2 regions of the Aquimarina sp. MAR_2010_214 genome follow, and region 2 is predicted to be linked to the other one. Evidence: riboswitches for the same ligand, from Rfam matches in the RefSeq annotation. Region 2 holds a riboswitch; the other holds the start of a gene.
What was found. Region 2 has a riboswitch for cobalamin ahead of ATE84_RS25425 (ferredoxin). Riboswitches for the same ligand answer to the same signal wherever they lie in the genome.

Region 1 (7,762 bases), 1.5 Mb from region 2:
TAAAGTAACATATCATTGTTATGAAGTAATTTATATGCCTCTTAATATCAACTTATAAATAATAAAAAAATGTTTGATAGATCATTTGTTCAAAAAAATAACGATCATTTGATAAACGAAACAATTCCTAAACTATCATTTAATTATTTGTTTTCTTAAAGCTAAAGTCAGAAAAATACTAAAAAACATTCTTTGTATATTTATTGTAAATATATGTTGATGAATAACTTAAACCTCCGCTTTGCCTTTTTAGTAATGTTATTTACCTTTTCATGCTCTGAGGAGATAAGCAGTATAGAGGGGTACGAAAATCAAAAATTTCAAGAAATTACAAATAGAAATATGGAAAGTTTAACAGTATTGAACTATAATATATTTCATCTGCCAGGAATAGCTAAGTTTAAGCAATATAAGGAAATAGAGAGAGCAAAAAAACAACTACAGAGTTTAACAGATATGGCACCTTCAATAGATATTATGATTTTTCAAGAAGGTTTTAATCATCAAGTCAAGAAGCATTTGTTTAATGAATTAAAGAATTTGTACCCATATAGTACAGTTCTTTTAGGAAGATATTGTAATACAGGGGACAATTGGAATTCTGTTAGCGGAAATTGTTCTAATAGTCTTTTTGTTGTTAATGGAGGGGTAAGAATTTTTAGTAAATACCCGATTGATATTAAAAGACAATACGTGTTTAATAATTCTCTATATGGAACAGCAGATTATTATTCTAATAAGGGAGCAATATATGTAGAGATCATTAAAAATGAGAAAAAATATCATATTGTAGGTACACATTTACAAGCAGATCAAGGAGATTATGATGGAACTCCTGTACGATTAAAGCAATTAGAAGAGATTAGAGATTGGATGAATAGTTTAAAAATACCAATATCAGAACCATTAATTTACGCAGGGGATATGAATGTGGAATATACAGATACATCTTCGTATATGGAGATGAAAAATATATTGAATTCTAGAATATTATATTCTTTTAATCCTTCAACAGATATAGGTACCTATTCTAATGCGAATACCTTGGTTAGAAAAGAATATCCAAATTATAATAATACATTGGATTATATTTTAATTAGCAAAAATCACAAGCAACCAGTTTTTATACCTGAAATGCAAGTGCTTCAATTTGTGATAGACGGTGAAGATCTATCGGATCATAATGCTGTAAAAGCAACATATACTTTCGATAAGTAATCCTATTTTAATTTAAATAGCAATCACTTCTCCGTATGCTATTTTGATACAAAAAGAATCTTTAAGATCTATTTTTTGCAGGTTAGCAAGTAATGCTCTCATAGGTCCAGCATGTGATATTATGACAATTTTTTCTTCAGAAATATGATTCAGAGAGGTATAAAAATCCAAAATTCGTTCTTGCAGTGTAATATATGATTCCCCATTTGGGACTTGTATATTTACAAAATCATTCATCCATGGATCTATTTCTGAACTATGTATAGCATCCCAAGGCTGTAACTCCCAATCTCCAAAATTTAACTCCTTAAGTCGATTATCGTAGATGATTTCTTTTTTGAATGTTTTGGCTAATAGTTTACATCGTTGTAAAGGACTACTATATATTGTAGTAATTTCATGAATAGGAATACATTGATGTATTTTTTCTACTTCGGCCGTAAATGTATCTGTGATCCCAATATCACTTTGCCCATAGCAAATTCCTTTTTCGATATTTGGAGTGGTATGTCTTACCAGATATATTTCCATAAAATTATGCTAGTAAGATAAAATACAATTTCACTAAGTTGTTGGACAGCACCTGCGCAATCTCCTGTTTGACCACCAATCCATTTTTTGAATTTGTCTGCTAAGAACATTTTTGACAAGTATACAGGGATCAAGGTAAGGAATATCATGGGATTTTTGAAGAAAAACAGGGGAGTAATACCAAATATACCACTAATCAATAATGACCGTAGACTCATGCTTTTTGCTGCTGGTTTGGCCTTGCTACTTTCTGTATCTCTTACATAAGGATGCGTAAAGATTAGAGTGGTAGCTATAAAACGGCTTAGGGCATGTCCAGAAATTAGTATTAATGGAATGTGGTACGTTTCTGTTTCTCTTAATGCTATAAATTTTATCCCTAGAATTAACATTAGTCCAATGGTACCATAGGTGCCTAAACGAGAATCTTTCATGATCAAAAGTATCTTGTCTTTGGTCCATCCTCCACCAAATCCATCACATACATCGGCAAATCCATCTTCATGAAATGCACCTGTGGCATAGATAGTAGAAAACATAGATAACATTATCGAAATCTCTATTGAAAAAATAAAAGAAGCTCCATAAAAAACAATAGCACCAATACTTCCAACAATGATTCCTACTAGAGGAAAATATTTAGAACTAAGGTGTAGATTTTCAGAATCGTGATTTACCCATTTTGGGCAAGGGATACGAGTAAAAAACATCAATGCAGTAAAAAAGATATGGATTTCTTTTTTCATGATTTATTTTAAATTAATGTCTATAGTAGCATCTTCAACAAGATATTTCCAGAATGGAATTAAAGAACTAATAATAAGTATGAAAGCCAGAATTATCCCAATGCTTCCAACTTTGTTTTTCTTTAAAAATGAAATGACACCAAAATAGAGGCTTAACAACCCAATACAGACAGAGGTTATTCTAAAAGTCTTGGCAACAGTAAATATATAAGGATTTAATTCTGAGGTATTTTTTGATGATTCTATCAAAATAAAGTATTGCCGAGATAAATCAATTGTATACCAGTATAAGAAATACATCCCGATAACAGCTATAAATATTGATAAAATCCCTTTTTTCATTGTATTAGATTATTCACTTCCAGAAACTCCTGCACTTTCAAAACTAGCCATATTATTAAGAAAAGTAACTGCAGATTCTATGATAGGATATGCTATAGCGACTCCGGTTCCTTCTCCCAAACACATTCCAAGGTTGATCAATGGTCTTTTTTCTAAGAACTGATACATTTTTTGATGCCCTTGTTCTTCTGATGTATGGGCAAATATGCAATAATCTATTACGTTTTGATACATAGCATACGCAGCTAATAAGGCAGAAGTGACAATAAACCCGTCTATGATAATAGTCATTTTGAGTTCTGCTGCTTTTAAAATTCCTCCGGTAATCATAGCAATTTCGAATCCTCCAAAAATAGTTAATGCTTCAAGAGGAGAGGAAGGAGCGTATTTTTGATAAACTTCGGATAAAATTTGTTGTTTGATTTTAATAGCTGAAGTATCCAACCCTGTTCCAGAACCCACACATTCTGCGATCGGAATCTTTGTGAAATATGACATCAATAATGAAGCAGCAGAGGTGTTTCCGATTCCCATTTCGCCAAAACCAATAGTGTTGCAACCATTATTAAACGTTTCTGTGACCAGATCAGCACCTTTTTGTATGGCTTTAGTACATTGCTCTACAGTCATAGCGGGGGTTTCCTGATAGTCTTGAGTACCAAAATCAATTTTTGCGTGAATGATATCAGGAATATTTTCAAAATCATGATTAACCCCGGCGTCTACTATTTTAAGAGCAATTTGATGTTGTTTGCAAAAGACATTAATAGCAGCCCCTTCATTTACAAAATTATAAACCATTTGTGCAGTCACTTCCTGAGGATAAAGGTTGACTTCTCTTTTTTTTGCAATACCGTGATCACCAGCAAAAACAAGAATAGTTGGTTGATCTAAACTTGGTTGGTCTGTGTTTTGGATCATACCTATTTGTAAAGCAACTGTTTCAAGTTCTCCTAATGCACCAATAGGTTTTGTTTTAGTATTAATTTTGTTTTGAAGAATTGCTTCAAGTTTGTTATTAAAGATAGGTTTTATATCAAAGTCCATGATGTATGTTTTGATTATTTAGAGTTTTTGATTTCAACAGGAATACCAGAAACCATTAATACGGCTTTATCGGCATAACTAGCTATATGCTGATTCATCCAACCTTGTAGTTCGGTGAATTTTCTGCCAATTTCAGTAGTAGCGTGAACTCCCATTCCAATTTCATTAGAAATAATAATTATGGTCGCATTTATATCTAATAGTTTGTCAAATTCTACTTTTGCTTGCGACAGTGAGAGTTCGATATTATTTTTTGTGTCCATATAGTAGTTGGTAAGCCACAAAGTAACACAATCGATAACAACGACACTATCTTTTTTGATAACTTTAGAAATTTCTTTTTCTTCTTCTATAGAGATCCAGCGTTCGTCTCGATCTGCAATATGCCTATCTATACGTTTACGATGATCATCATCCCAAATACGTGAAGTAGCTAGATAATAAGGAGTGTTAGATAATTGTAATGCCAGATCTTGTGCATAGCTACTTTTACCAGAACGTTCTCCTCCTGTAATGTAATATAACATTGAATTGGTTTTAAAGAAAGCAAAGGTAATCGAATACATTATTTATTTGTTAAAGTAATTCGAAATTCCATAAAATATAATACATTCGCGCTGAATTTTGGTTCTGATGCTCCTTTCTGGGGAGTTGAGGATTAAAAGGGAATCAGGTACAATGAAGAACGAAGGTAAATAGATGAATCGCGATTTTTTTAATTTCTAATCGTATTTCTGAAATCTAGTATCGTAAATCAATATTCCTGAGCTGTTCCCGCAACTGTATGCTGTGTCCATTATTAAGAAGGATGCTTGTTGTTAACTCTTTTAACCACTGCTCGTTATTACGATCGGGAAGGTAAACAACAAGACGCGAGCCAGGAGACCTGCCTTTATTCGATATAATCAAACTTTCGGGACAAAGGTTTGGGTATGGGTAAACTACATACTTTTTTCCGGTAATTGTAAAAATTAAGTGTTTAAGTAATGAACAAAAAAGTGTTTTTTGGAACAGCATTTTTAATGCTGGGATCTTCTTTTGTATTTGGACAGGAGATCCAAATAGATGAAGTAGTTAATGAACTTGATGAGGTAGTTATTTCTGATTCTAAATTTAGTTTAAAACGACAACAAAGTGGTAAGGTGATCACCAAAATTACTGCTAAAGAACTAGAACGTAGTCAAGGGCAATCTGTGGCTACAGTACTCACAAGAACGACAGGTTTGTTTATTAATGGTAATGGTAGTGCAGCAGGTCAAGATCTAGGAGTTTATGTGCGTGGTGGGCGCAATCGCCAGGTAGTAATTAGAATCGACGGAGTAACGGTTAGTGATCCTTCTACTTCTTCTGGAGATTTTGATTTGCGATTATTATCGGTTAATCAAATACAAGAAATAGAAATTCTTAAGGGAGCATCTAGTACTTTATATGGCTCGGGAGCTGCAACTGCAGTAATTAGTATTACTACAAAGTCTGAGAGTAAGAAAAAGATCGCTGCTAACTTTCAATCCAGTATAGGGACTAATCAATCTCAGGAAGATCAGGGTTATGATATTAATGAATTTGTAAACTTGGCTTCAATTAATGGAACCCTAGGAAAAGTAAGTTATTTGGCAAGCTTCGGAAACCAGTTTAGTGATGGATTATCAGCAGCAGAAGCAGAAGGAGCTGAAAATGATGCATTTTCTAAATTTAATGTGTATGCTAAACTAGGATATCAATGGAATGATAACTTCAAATTTCATTTTTTTGGAAATCTGGATCAATATAAAAATGATTTTGATGCTGCGGCAGGAATAGATGGTAACAATCAATTTGAAAGTCAGCAGTTACGTGTAGGGTCGTTTTGGGAGATTAAATACCCTAATGGTAGTTTTACATTTACTAATAGTATTGCGTCTTTAGAAAGAGATCTTACTAAATCTAGTTTTCCTTCAAAATACGAAGGTAATGTACATACGTTTGATGCATACAATAAATATACCTTTAATAATTCATTGCATACCGTAATTGGAGCCAATGGTTCATATAGCAAATTTGGTCTTCAAAATATTCCTTTTGGTACTACAGATCTACAGGAAACTATTAGTGATACTGATGCAGAGTTTGATATTATTGATCCTTATATTAATGTAGTATATGCTTCAGATTTTGGTCTTAATCTAAATGTGGGAGCGAGATACAATATTCATAGTACTTATGATAATCATGTTGTTTATAATATAAACCCATCATATACCCACACATTCGGAGATAATTATATTAAAGGATTAGCATCTTATAGTACCTCGTATATCACTCCGTCATTATTTCAATTATATGATACAGCCTTCTTTAGCGGAAATCCGGGTCTGAAACCAGAGGAGAGCACAACCATAGAAGGAGGAGTTGAATTATCTCATAAGAAGAAAACTACTGCGAGTATAGTTTATTTTAATCGTAAATCAGAAAACTTTATCACTTTTGACCCTACTACTTTTGTGAATTTTAATTCGCCAGATGATATTGAAGTAGATGGAGTAGAAGTAGAGGTGTCTACAACAGTTTTAGAAGATAAACTATCTATAAATGGAAATTATACGTATACTAATATTGATAAATTGAGAGACAATATTAGAATCCCTGAACACATGTTCAACGCCAGTGTAGGTTATCAATTAAGTGAAAAGATATATACTTCATTAAGCTATCAATATAATACGAAGCGCACCGATAATGATTTTGCCAATTTAGACCCGATTACTTTTGCCCCAACGCAAGTTTCTCTTGATAGTTATGGTTTATTAGATTTTTATGTTAGTTATCAATTACTAAAAAATCTAAATGTTTATGCAACGATGCATAATATTACCAATGAAGATTATCAGGAGATTTTAGGATTTAGTACCAAAGGTAGAAATGCCAGAATTGGAATTAATCTTAGGTTCTAATGAAAAAAAACCATCTCGATTATTTCGAGATGGTTTAGTATTATATTGTATGTATTTCTTATTTAGATGATCTATTTATTTATGGAAGAAAAAGTAAAATTGTCTTTATACATTCTTTGGTAATTTGGCAATAAGGCTTTAGTTTCCCAATCAATTATATCATTTGTAAAGCCATTTTTACTTGTTGCGGTTAAGGCTGTACCATTAACTATAAAATCCAAAGCTGTTTTTAAGAAAGGTTCATCAATTTCTCCAAGAACCCCCATACTTGATATATTTTCTTTAAACATAAGATCTGGCGTCAATCCATTTACAAAATCAGTCACTCCGTTTTTGTTAGCAGATTTTAATACTAAAGGCTGTATAGCGTATGTATGAGCCGAATTGGCACCTTCTCTTCCAAAACCTTGAGAATCATAAAGTGTAACAGAAGCTTGAAATTTTCCTGTAGTTAATTCTCCAATCTGAATCACATCAATATAAGGCTCTAATCCATTAATAACTAACTCACTGGCAGAAGCAGTCCTGTTGGTAGCAAGAACATGTAATTTGGTGAGTCCTAAAGAATTAATTTGTTCACCTGTACGAATTGTATTTTTAAACCTGTTGATTAATGCTTCTTCTCCATCAGCACCAGAAGAAAACTGATTTTGCAATTCATCATTCCATATTTCTTTTGAAAAGATTTCACCATTAAATTGCCCTGTGATCATACTCGATATATCTATTGCCGTTCTCACTGATCCACCGCCATTGTATCTTAAATCCAGGATTAAATCACCAATTCCATCGGTTTTAAATTTCCCAAAAGCTTCATTTAGTTGTGCATCAAAATTACCAACAAAACTATTATACATTAAATAGCCAATCTTTTGACCTTGATATTCTATAGTTTTAGCAATAAAAATTGGGTTTTCGGTGTATTGGGCCTTTGTTAATGAAACATTT
Region 2 (7,762 bases):
TGCACTGGAATGACAAACATTAATTTACCGAATAGGATTAGCTCCAATAAGTAACACCACAGGCATTTGTAATGTGCTGTTTTTGATCTGTTCTTGTATATTCCCTAGCGTTCCTGTTATAATTTCCTGATTAGATCTCGATACATTAGAGGCTGCATTAACTGGGATAGTATCGTCTTCGCATACTTCTAAAAGTTTAGGGATAATCCTATGCAGGCTTTTAAGTCCCATATATATAGAAATGGTATTTCCGGCTTTAAGCATATGCGCAATCCCCGTTAGTTGTTCAAAAGAATAATCAGCAGTATGTGCCGTACATATCAGCATGGCATTAGACTTATTCCTTTCAGTAATGGGGATATTAAAAATATTAGCAGCTGCCAGTGCTGCAGAAATACCCGGAATCACCTCAAAAGGAACATTTTTTTCTGTTAAATATCGTGCTTCTTCAGCCGCTCTTCCGTAGACATAAGGATCACCAGATTTAAGGCGAACTACTTTTTTGCCTTTCTGGTAATGAGCACAGAGTAATTCATTGATCTTTTGCTGGCGTTCTATTTGATCCGAAGTGTCTCCAAATTTACGCCCCACATATACTTTTTCTCCAGTTGTATTAATTGCTAAAATAAGATCTGAAACGAGATTATCATGAAAGATCACATCTGCTTCTTTGATAAGACGAGATGCTTTTACAGTTAATAATTCTGGATCTCCCGGGCCAGCACCTACTATGGCTATAATATTCATGATCAAATCAATTTTAAAGGATCAGGGTGAATATAAGAATATCCTAAAAGTGTTTTACTTTTGGTATTGGAGATAATCTTATAGGCTTGCTTTTCTTGTTTGATAAAAGTAGGAGGGGTAAGCCCTATTTTTTGGGCAGCAAGTGTATAGTATTCTTTTCGTATCGGGTGTTGGTCTGCGCAACCATTTATAATTTCTCCCCAGGCTTCTTTTTCTATAACCGCATTAATTAATCCAATACAATCCTCTCTATGAATTACATTAATAGGAACATCTCCATTCTGGACTTCTTTTTTATTGGCAAGAAATCGACCTGGTAAGCGATCATCACCAATAAGACCTGATAATCGAATAATGGTCACTCTATTTTCAAATTGTTCTTGCAATAATTGCTCTACAGCCGCAACAGCCTTTCCTGATTCTTTTTCGGGAGAAACAACGAGTGTTTCAGTTACTTCTCCATTTGTGTTTTGGTATACCGAAGTAGAGCTGATAAAGATTATTTTTTGAGTATCAGAAATAAATGGAAGTATACTTTTTATTTGATCTTGGTATATTTCTATAATATTAGGAATTCGTTTAGGAGGAAAATTGATGATGACAATTTCACTTCCTGATAGAAAATCTACGTATTCTTTTTCCGAAGATTCACCAAGTGTAAAAAGATAAGGTGTAATTCCTTCAGTTTTTAGCTTGTCGATTTTACTTTCTGTGGTTGTAGATCCTTTTACCGTATCTCCATTGGTAATTCGATCTATTGCCAATGGTAATCCTAACCACCCACAACCTAGTATACTTATATGTTTAGACTTCTTCACTGATTCTTATATGATTTGGTGACATCCCCAGATAGACAGTAAGGATATGTTCCCAGGTTACTGTATCCTCATCTTTTATCCAAAATGTGACCAGGTGTTTTCCTTTTTTGTTTTTCAGGCGTATTGCTTTGGTAAAGATAGTAGATTTTTTAAGCCAGATCACTTCTGCAACACTTACTTTACGATCGGCTATCTCTTCTGAAATGTCTTTTGGAATTCCGGCGATCGTTAATTGCAACTGAAGCTCTTCTCCAGTAATTTTTACCTCATAATCATCGGTGTAATCTACCAGATGAGGCGATTTTATTTCAATGGTGGCTGCGTCGTATTGTTGCACAGCAATAGGTTTTGGTTCTTGAAATAAGTACTTAAATAAAGGATAAAGGTGTTGATCAGAAGCAAAAGACCGGGCTATCAAAGCTTCTCCTAATACTGTATCTGTTTTATCTTTAAAAGTAACAGGAGCAATGGTTTTTTCATTCTCGGTTAGTAAGACCGACCATCCTTCTTTATATAATAAGTATTCTTCTACAGGTTGATCTTCTTCTAAGTGAGATTTCAAAATTGAAACAGCTTTATCAGGAGTCAGGTTTTTGTACCAAAAATTACCAGGTTGTACGATCCAGGTTGGTGCATCTTCACATCGACCATTACATCTTGTTTTAATAGTATGAGTAGCATCCCAAAGCCCTTTGTTACGAAGATATGCTCTGGCTTCACGTATAGCGATTTCACCTTTTGCTTTTTTGCAAGACCCTCCATCACAAAATTGAAAGGTGGTGTTTACTTTACTTAGATTTTTTCCCATAATTAAAAAATAAAAACAGGAAGAGAAGTCAAAAATAAGATTGCTTTACGAATGTACATAAAGCTATTCAAGACCAACCCTTTACCCGAGAGTTAATAGTATATTTTGATTTATGGCAGGTCTCCTGACTTTACACAATTATGATCACCTTCCCATAGTTGCACTACAGTGGCATATGGATCATAATTTTAGATATGTATTACAGTTGCGGGAACAGTTTTGGATTTTCACCAAATTCCCTTTTCATCTTTTGTTTCCAAAAGAACCGTAAATCAACAGCGAAGATACTTTTTTTGTTTAAGAACTCATTTAAACTTTTTCAATTAGCTAAAAAATTGCTCTTTTGCATCTGTTTTTTGCCTTTTCTTCCTTCCATAGCTCTGCTATGCAACTCAAAAAAGCCTTCTTTCAAATACAAAATTGCTAATTTTCGCTTTAATTTATAAAGTCCAAACGAGTTCTAAATAAATGATTGGATAAAATCTACACGTTTTGTTAAAGTTGTTTTAGGTACTACCTCTATTGTAAATTTGAAGTTTTGATAGACTTGTACAAGACATTGATGAATATGTAGTGCTTCCTGATAAGATTGAGGACGTTGGGGATCGTTGATATAGATTTCTTCCCAGGGTGACATTAAAAATACCGTAGATACATAATGTGTTTTGAACGGAAAGTCCAACAGATATTCTGGAATAGGATGAGATTTTGCTTTTAGATAGGCAATAATATCAGGCAGTCCTCGATCTACAAATATATTTTTTTCGATAGGAATCTGTAGCTCTCTGACCGTTTCTTGATAGACTAAATTAGCAAAGCAAGGAAGATCCCCCCAAGGAGTTTTGTCACTTTTTATTTGTTGTTGTTCAAGTATTATTTTTCTCGAAATTTCAGAAAAGCACTGATGTCCATTAGCTTGTAAGGCTTGGATTAAACTTGTTTTTCCGGTTCCCGGTGCTCCGGTGATGATATATCTTTTGGGCATATTTTTTTAGATGCTAGAATTTAGACCGTTTCACTATTAGATTTTAGATCTTTTTCTAATAAATCGAAAAATTATTGTCACGCTATTATAGATGAATAAAGAAAATAATAAACCACACAAATTAAAAGGACAAATGTAAAGGTTACTTTTTGATTGATCCTTGCTACCGTTTTTATTTCCCGATCTTTCAGGATTCGATCATTCGTTCCTATAAACGGTTTATCAACTAATTTTCCGTGATAATAATTAGGTCCACCAAATTTACAATCCAGAATCGCGGCCAGAGCAGCTTCGGGATATCCGGCATTAGGACTAGAATGTTGTTTGCCATATTGTACTACAAAAGAGATTTTATGAAGTTTACCAGTTACCAGTAACATTAGAAATGCCGTAATTCTAGCTGGGATATAGTTAACCATATCGTCTAATTTTGCAGCAAATTTCCCAAAATGTATATACCTATCATTTTTGTAGCCAATCATAGAATCAAGAGTATTGATCATTTTATATCCCATAGCACCGGCCACACCAAATAATGCATAATAGAAAAGAGGAGCAATAACTCCATCACTAAGATTCTCTGATAATGTTTCGAATACCGCTGTTTTTATTTGTTGCGGATTTAATTGGTCTGTTTCCCGACCCACAATCCATGACAGTCGTTTTCTACCTTGCTCTATTCCTTCTTGTAAAGCTGTGAAAACAGCCTTGCCTTCCTCTATTAAACTTTTATTTGCTAAGGCGTAGAACACAAATACAGAGGTGAACGTATAATATGCAATTGTATATGAGGAAATGAGTTTTTGAGTATAATAAAAAAATGCAACTGTGCTTGCGAGTAACCCAATGGTAAGCACCATTCCTTTTATAAAAGCAAAAGGGTTTGTGTTTAGTTTTTTTTCGCCAAAAGCAATACTATTCCCGAATAACCGTATGGGATGAGGAAGCCACCTGGGATCTCCCAATATCAAATCGAGAATATACCCAATCACTAAGGGAATAATTACTGTAGCGTACTCCATTGCTGTAAAGCGTGAATTAATAGTTCATTTTTCTCGGGGTTCTGACTGGCAATACGAATGTAATGACCGCCCAGACCTCTGAAATTCGATGCATCTCTGATCAATAATTGATGGGTATGTGCTAAATAATCTTTGAGATGAGGAGCACTTGGTGTTTCTAGTTTTACTACAAAATAATTAGTATTTGATGAGGTAACAGTAAATCCATCTAATCTATCAATTTGTTGTTGTAACTGAATGCTATACCCTAGAAGAGTTGCCATATCCGGGTATAAGGCCTTATAGTTTTTAAATATATATTTCCCTGCTTCGATTGCCATGGTATTAACACTCCACGGTATTTTAGAATGCTGTAGTTTTTCTCCTATTTCTGCACTACACAAAATATATCCTAACCTCAATCCTGGTATCGAAAATAATTTGGTTAGTGATTTTATGATAATGAGATTGGCAAACTTTTCGAGAAGCTTGACACAAGATTTGATCTTATGGGTAAACTCAATATAGGCTTCATCGACAACAAATATTGTATCAGGGAAATCGGTTACTAATTTCTCTATTTCTAAAACCGTATTGCTAAAACCATCAGGATTGTTAGGGTTACAGAGAAATACGAGATCTTCCTGAAAAGAGGTGTTTAGTACTTCAGAACGATCAAAGTGCTTGATTTTCATGCTACTCCTTAAACAAGCATCTTCATACTCAGAAAAGGTAGGAATACCTATGGCTGCTTTTTTACCAGAAAAAAGAGGAGTTATATTATAAAAAGCTTCTGTAGCTCCGTTAGTTATTATTACTTGTGATGAATTTAATCCATGATGATTTGCTACTTGTTGCGTTAATACATCTGCATTTGGAGTTGGGTAATTAGCAATAAGAGGTAGCTGCTCTCTAAGATATGAAAGTAACTGCTCTGAAGTCCCTTCAGGCCAAATGTTAGAACTAAAATTTGCTTTAAATGGTATTGCGTAGCGATAGCCGTCATCACCGTGTCCGTATATCATAATATGGTATGCATTTCAGAAATAATAGCGTCTAGATCAATGCTTTTTTCTAATAAAGCAGCTAACTTATCATAATTCTCTTCTTTATAGGCTTTATAATCAAAAGATGTTTTGGTATTGGTGAAATTTTGTAACAGGTCTTCAATGACAACCAAGTGATCCAAAATTCCATGAATATAGGTTCCCCAACAATTCCCCTGGATATACCCTTCTGGTTGGCCATCGATATAATTTAAGGGTTGATGATCTTCAACAGTAGTTTCTCCCATATGGATTTCATATCCCGAAATGGTTTCTGGATATTTTTTAAAAGTAAAGCTACATTGCGTAGTAATCTTCTCTGAAGTCAGCTGCGTGGTTATTGGTAAAATACCTAATCCAGGAAGCGTTTTAATATCACTTTCGACTCCCAGAGGGTCTTCTATCATTTTTCCTAGCATCTGATATCCGCCACAAATACCAATAATGGTTTTTTGTGATTTGTGAGCCTCTAATATTACCTTAGCAATGCCTTTTTCTCTAAGAAATATAAGATCCTGAATGGTGTTTTTACTACCGGGAAGTATAATAATATCAGCTTCAGATATGTTTTTGGGATCATTAGAATAAAAGAGATGTGTTCTTGCATCCTTTTCCAGTACATTAAAATCGGTATAATTAGAAATATAGGGTAATAAGACCACTACGATATTCACTAACCCATTTACTATGGTTTTTTCCTTTTTCTGTAAGGCTACAGAGTCTTCTTCTTCAATATAAATGTCACTGGCATAGGGTACAACTCCTAAAACAGGAATTCCAGTTAGTTTTTCTAATGTCTTTTTTCCATCTTCAAATAAAGAAATATCTCCTCTAAATTTGTTGATAATTACTCCTTTTACCAGTTTCTTTTCCCAGGGTTCGAGCAGGGCTATCGAGCCATATACACTTGCAAAAACGCCTCCTTTATCAATATCTGCAATAAGGTATACATCTGCGTCGGCCGCTTGTGCCATTCGCATATTTACAATATCGCGATGCTTTAGATTAAGTTCGCTAATGCTTCCTGCTCCTTCTAAAATAATAGGATTATATTTTTCCTGAAGTCGAAGAAATGCGGTTTTGGCTTCTTCAAAAAGTTGTTGTTTATTATTTCCTAAGAAGTACTCTTTACTAGTTTGATCACCAATAGGTTTGCCATGCAAAACGATTTGAGACTTATTTGCCCCAGAAGGTTTTAATAAGATGGGATTCATGTCTGTAGTGCAATCAATTTTGCATGCTTCGGCCTGTACAGCTTGCGCTCTCCCTATTTCTAATCCATCAGGGGTTACAAAACTATTAAGTGACATGTTTTGCGCCTTAAATGGAGCGGGAGCATATCCTTTTTGTTTCAGGAGTCTACAAATACCAGTAACAAGAATGCTCTTCCCAACATCTGATCCTGTTCCTACAAACATAATAGGCCGTAATTTTGTCATTCTTATGTGTGAAATGAATTGGTTTCAAAATTAGTTAAATAATCTGATGAAAAGAATTTCTGCAGAAAGCATATAAGAAATTGTATTCTTGCGCTATTCCTAAATAAATGATCTAATTGTAATCAGTTTAGATTTTTATCAGCTGTTATTTGCATAAAATTAGTTGTTTAGACGGATAAAACTTTAATTTGTACATTTACTCTTAATGACTGTACAAGACTTTATACATTGGTTCTCAAATAATCCCAATCTAATATTGGGATATTTTATGATAATTATAGCAATTTCTTTGATTGGATTGCTTTTTGTAAATCAGAAAAATTTTACGTCTCCGATTACTTACTTATATGGTATATTGGTATATGCGGTTACAATCCCGGGGATGTTAGCTCTAATACTTGTTTTGTATAGTTTTTTCTTTTTAAAAACAAATCTGTTACAAGTAGATTTAGTAACGTATTTCGCGCCTTTAATCTCTATGATTATTACCTTAGTTATTGTCAATAAAACTGTTCCGATGTCTAGAATACCAGGATTCGGAAGATTATCGGGACTTTTTATAATAGTACTGATAACATTTATAATTACATATGTACTGCAAAGGATGTTTTTTGGAGTTTTCTTTGTAGGGAAAATTCAATATCTGGTGATGTTTTTCTTACTACTACTTTTGGGCTTGAAAATAGCTTGGAATAAAATTATGAAGTAACCTTATTTGTAACGTTTTTATGATAAACAATACCTATTAAATAGAAGATGTTTGCGTAATTTTGACCCTTACAACGGTATGCTACGCTTATTTTTTTAAATTTGTTTAAATTCACTAGCCATGTTAAAAAACTTGAAGTCATTATTTATAGTTGATGATTCTGAAGAAGAGAATAAACCAAAACAGGAATCAGCTAAAAATGATGACAC

Region 1: linked by a shared signal. The riboswitch ahead of ATE84_RS19075 (TonB-dependent siderophore receptor) and the one ahead of ATE84_RS25425 (ferredoxin) in region 2 are both predicted to bind cobalamin.

Annotation. Positions count from the first base shown of each region.
Region 1 covers NZ_PJMS01000001.1:4,445,603-4,453,364, reverse strand. Annotated here, with positions in the region: gene ATE84_RS19105 (sphingomyelin phosphodiesterase) at 343-1,218, shown strand; gene cobC (alpha-ribazole phosphatase) at 1,231-1,749, opposite strand; gene ATE84_RS19095 (adenosylcobinamide-GDP ribazoletransferase) at 1,731-2,495, opposite strand; gene ATE84_RS19090 (hypothetical protein) at 2,499-2,837, opposite strand; gene cobT (nicotinate-nucleotide--dimethylbenzimidazole phosphoribosyltransferase) at 2,847-3,884, opposite strand; gene ATE84_RS19080 (bifunctional adenosylcobinamide kinase/adenosylcobinamide-phosphate guanylyltransferase) at 3,899-4,411, opposite strand; cobalamin riboswitch at 4,493-4,793, shown strand; gene ATE84_RS19075 (TonB-dependent siderophore receptor) at 4,871-6,814, shown strand; gene ATE84_RS19070 (S41 family peptidase) at 6,886-7,762, opposite strand, start outside.
Region 2 covers NZ_PJMS01000001.1:5,895,733-5,903,494, reverse strand. Annotated here, with positions in the region: gene cobA (uroporphyrinogen-III C-methyltransferase) at 25-747, opposite strand; gene ATE84_RS25430 (NAD(P)-dependent oxidoreductase) at 750-1,565, opposite strand; gene ATE84_RS25425 (ferredoxin) at 1,552-2,373, opposite strand; cobalamin riboswitch at 2,470-2,658, opposite strand; gene ATE84_RS25420 (AAA family ATPase) at 2,834-3,358, opposite strand; gene cbiB (adenosylcobinamide-phosphate synthase CbiB) at 3,436-4,380, opposite strand; gene ATE84_RS25410 (histidinol-phosphate transaminase) at 4,362-5,384, opposite strand; gene ATE84_RS25405 (cobyric acid synthase) at 5,381-6,844, opposite strand; gene ATE84_RS25400 (hypothetical protein) at 7,113-7,553, shown strand; gene ATE84_RS25395 (hypothetical protein) at 7,674-7,762, shown strand, end outside.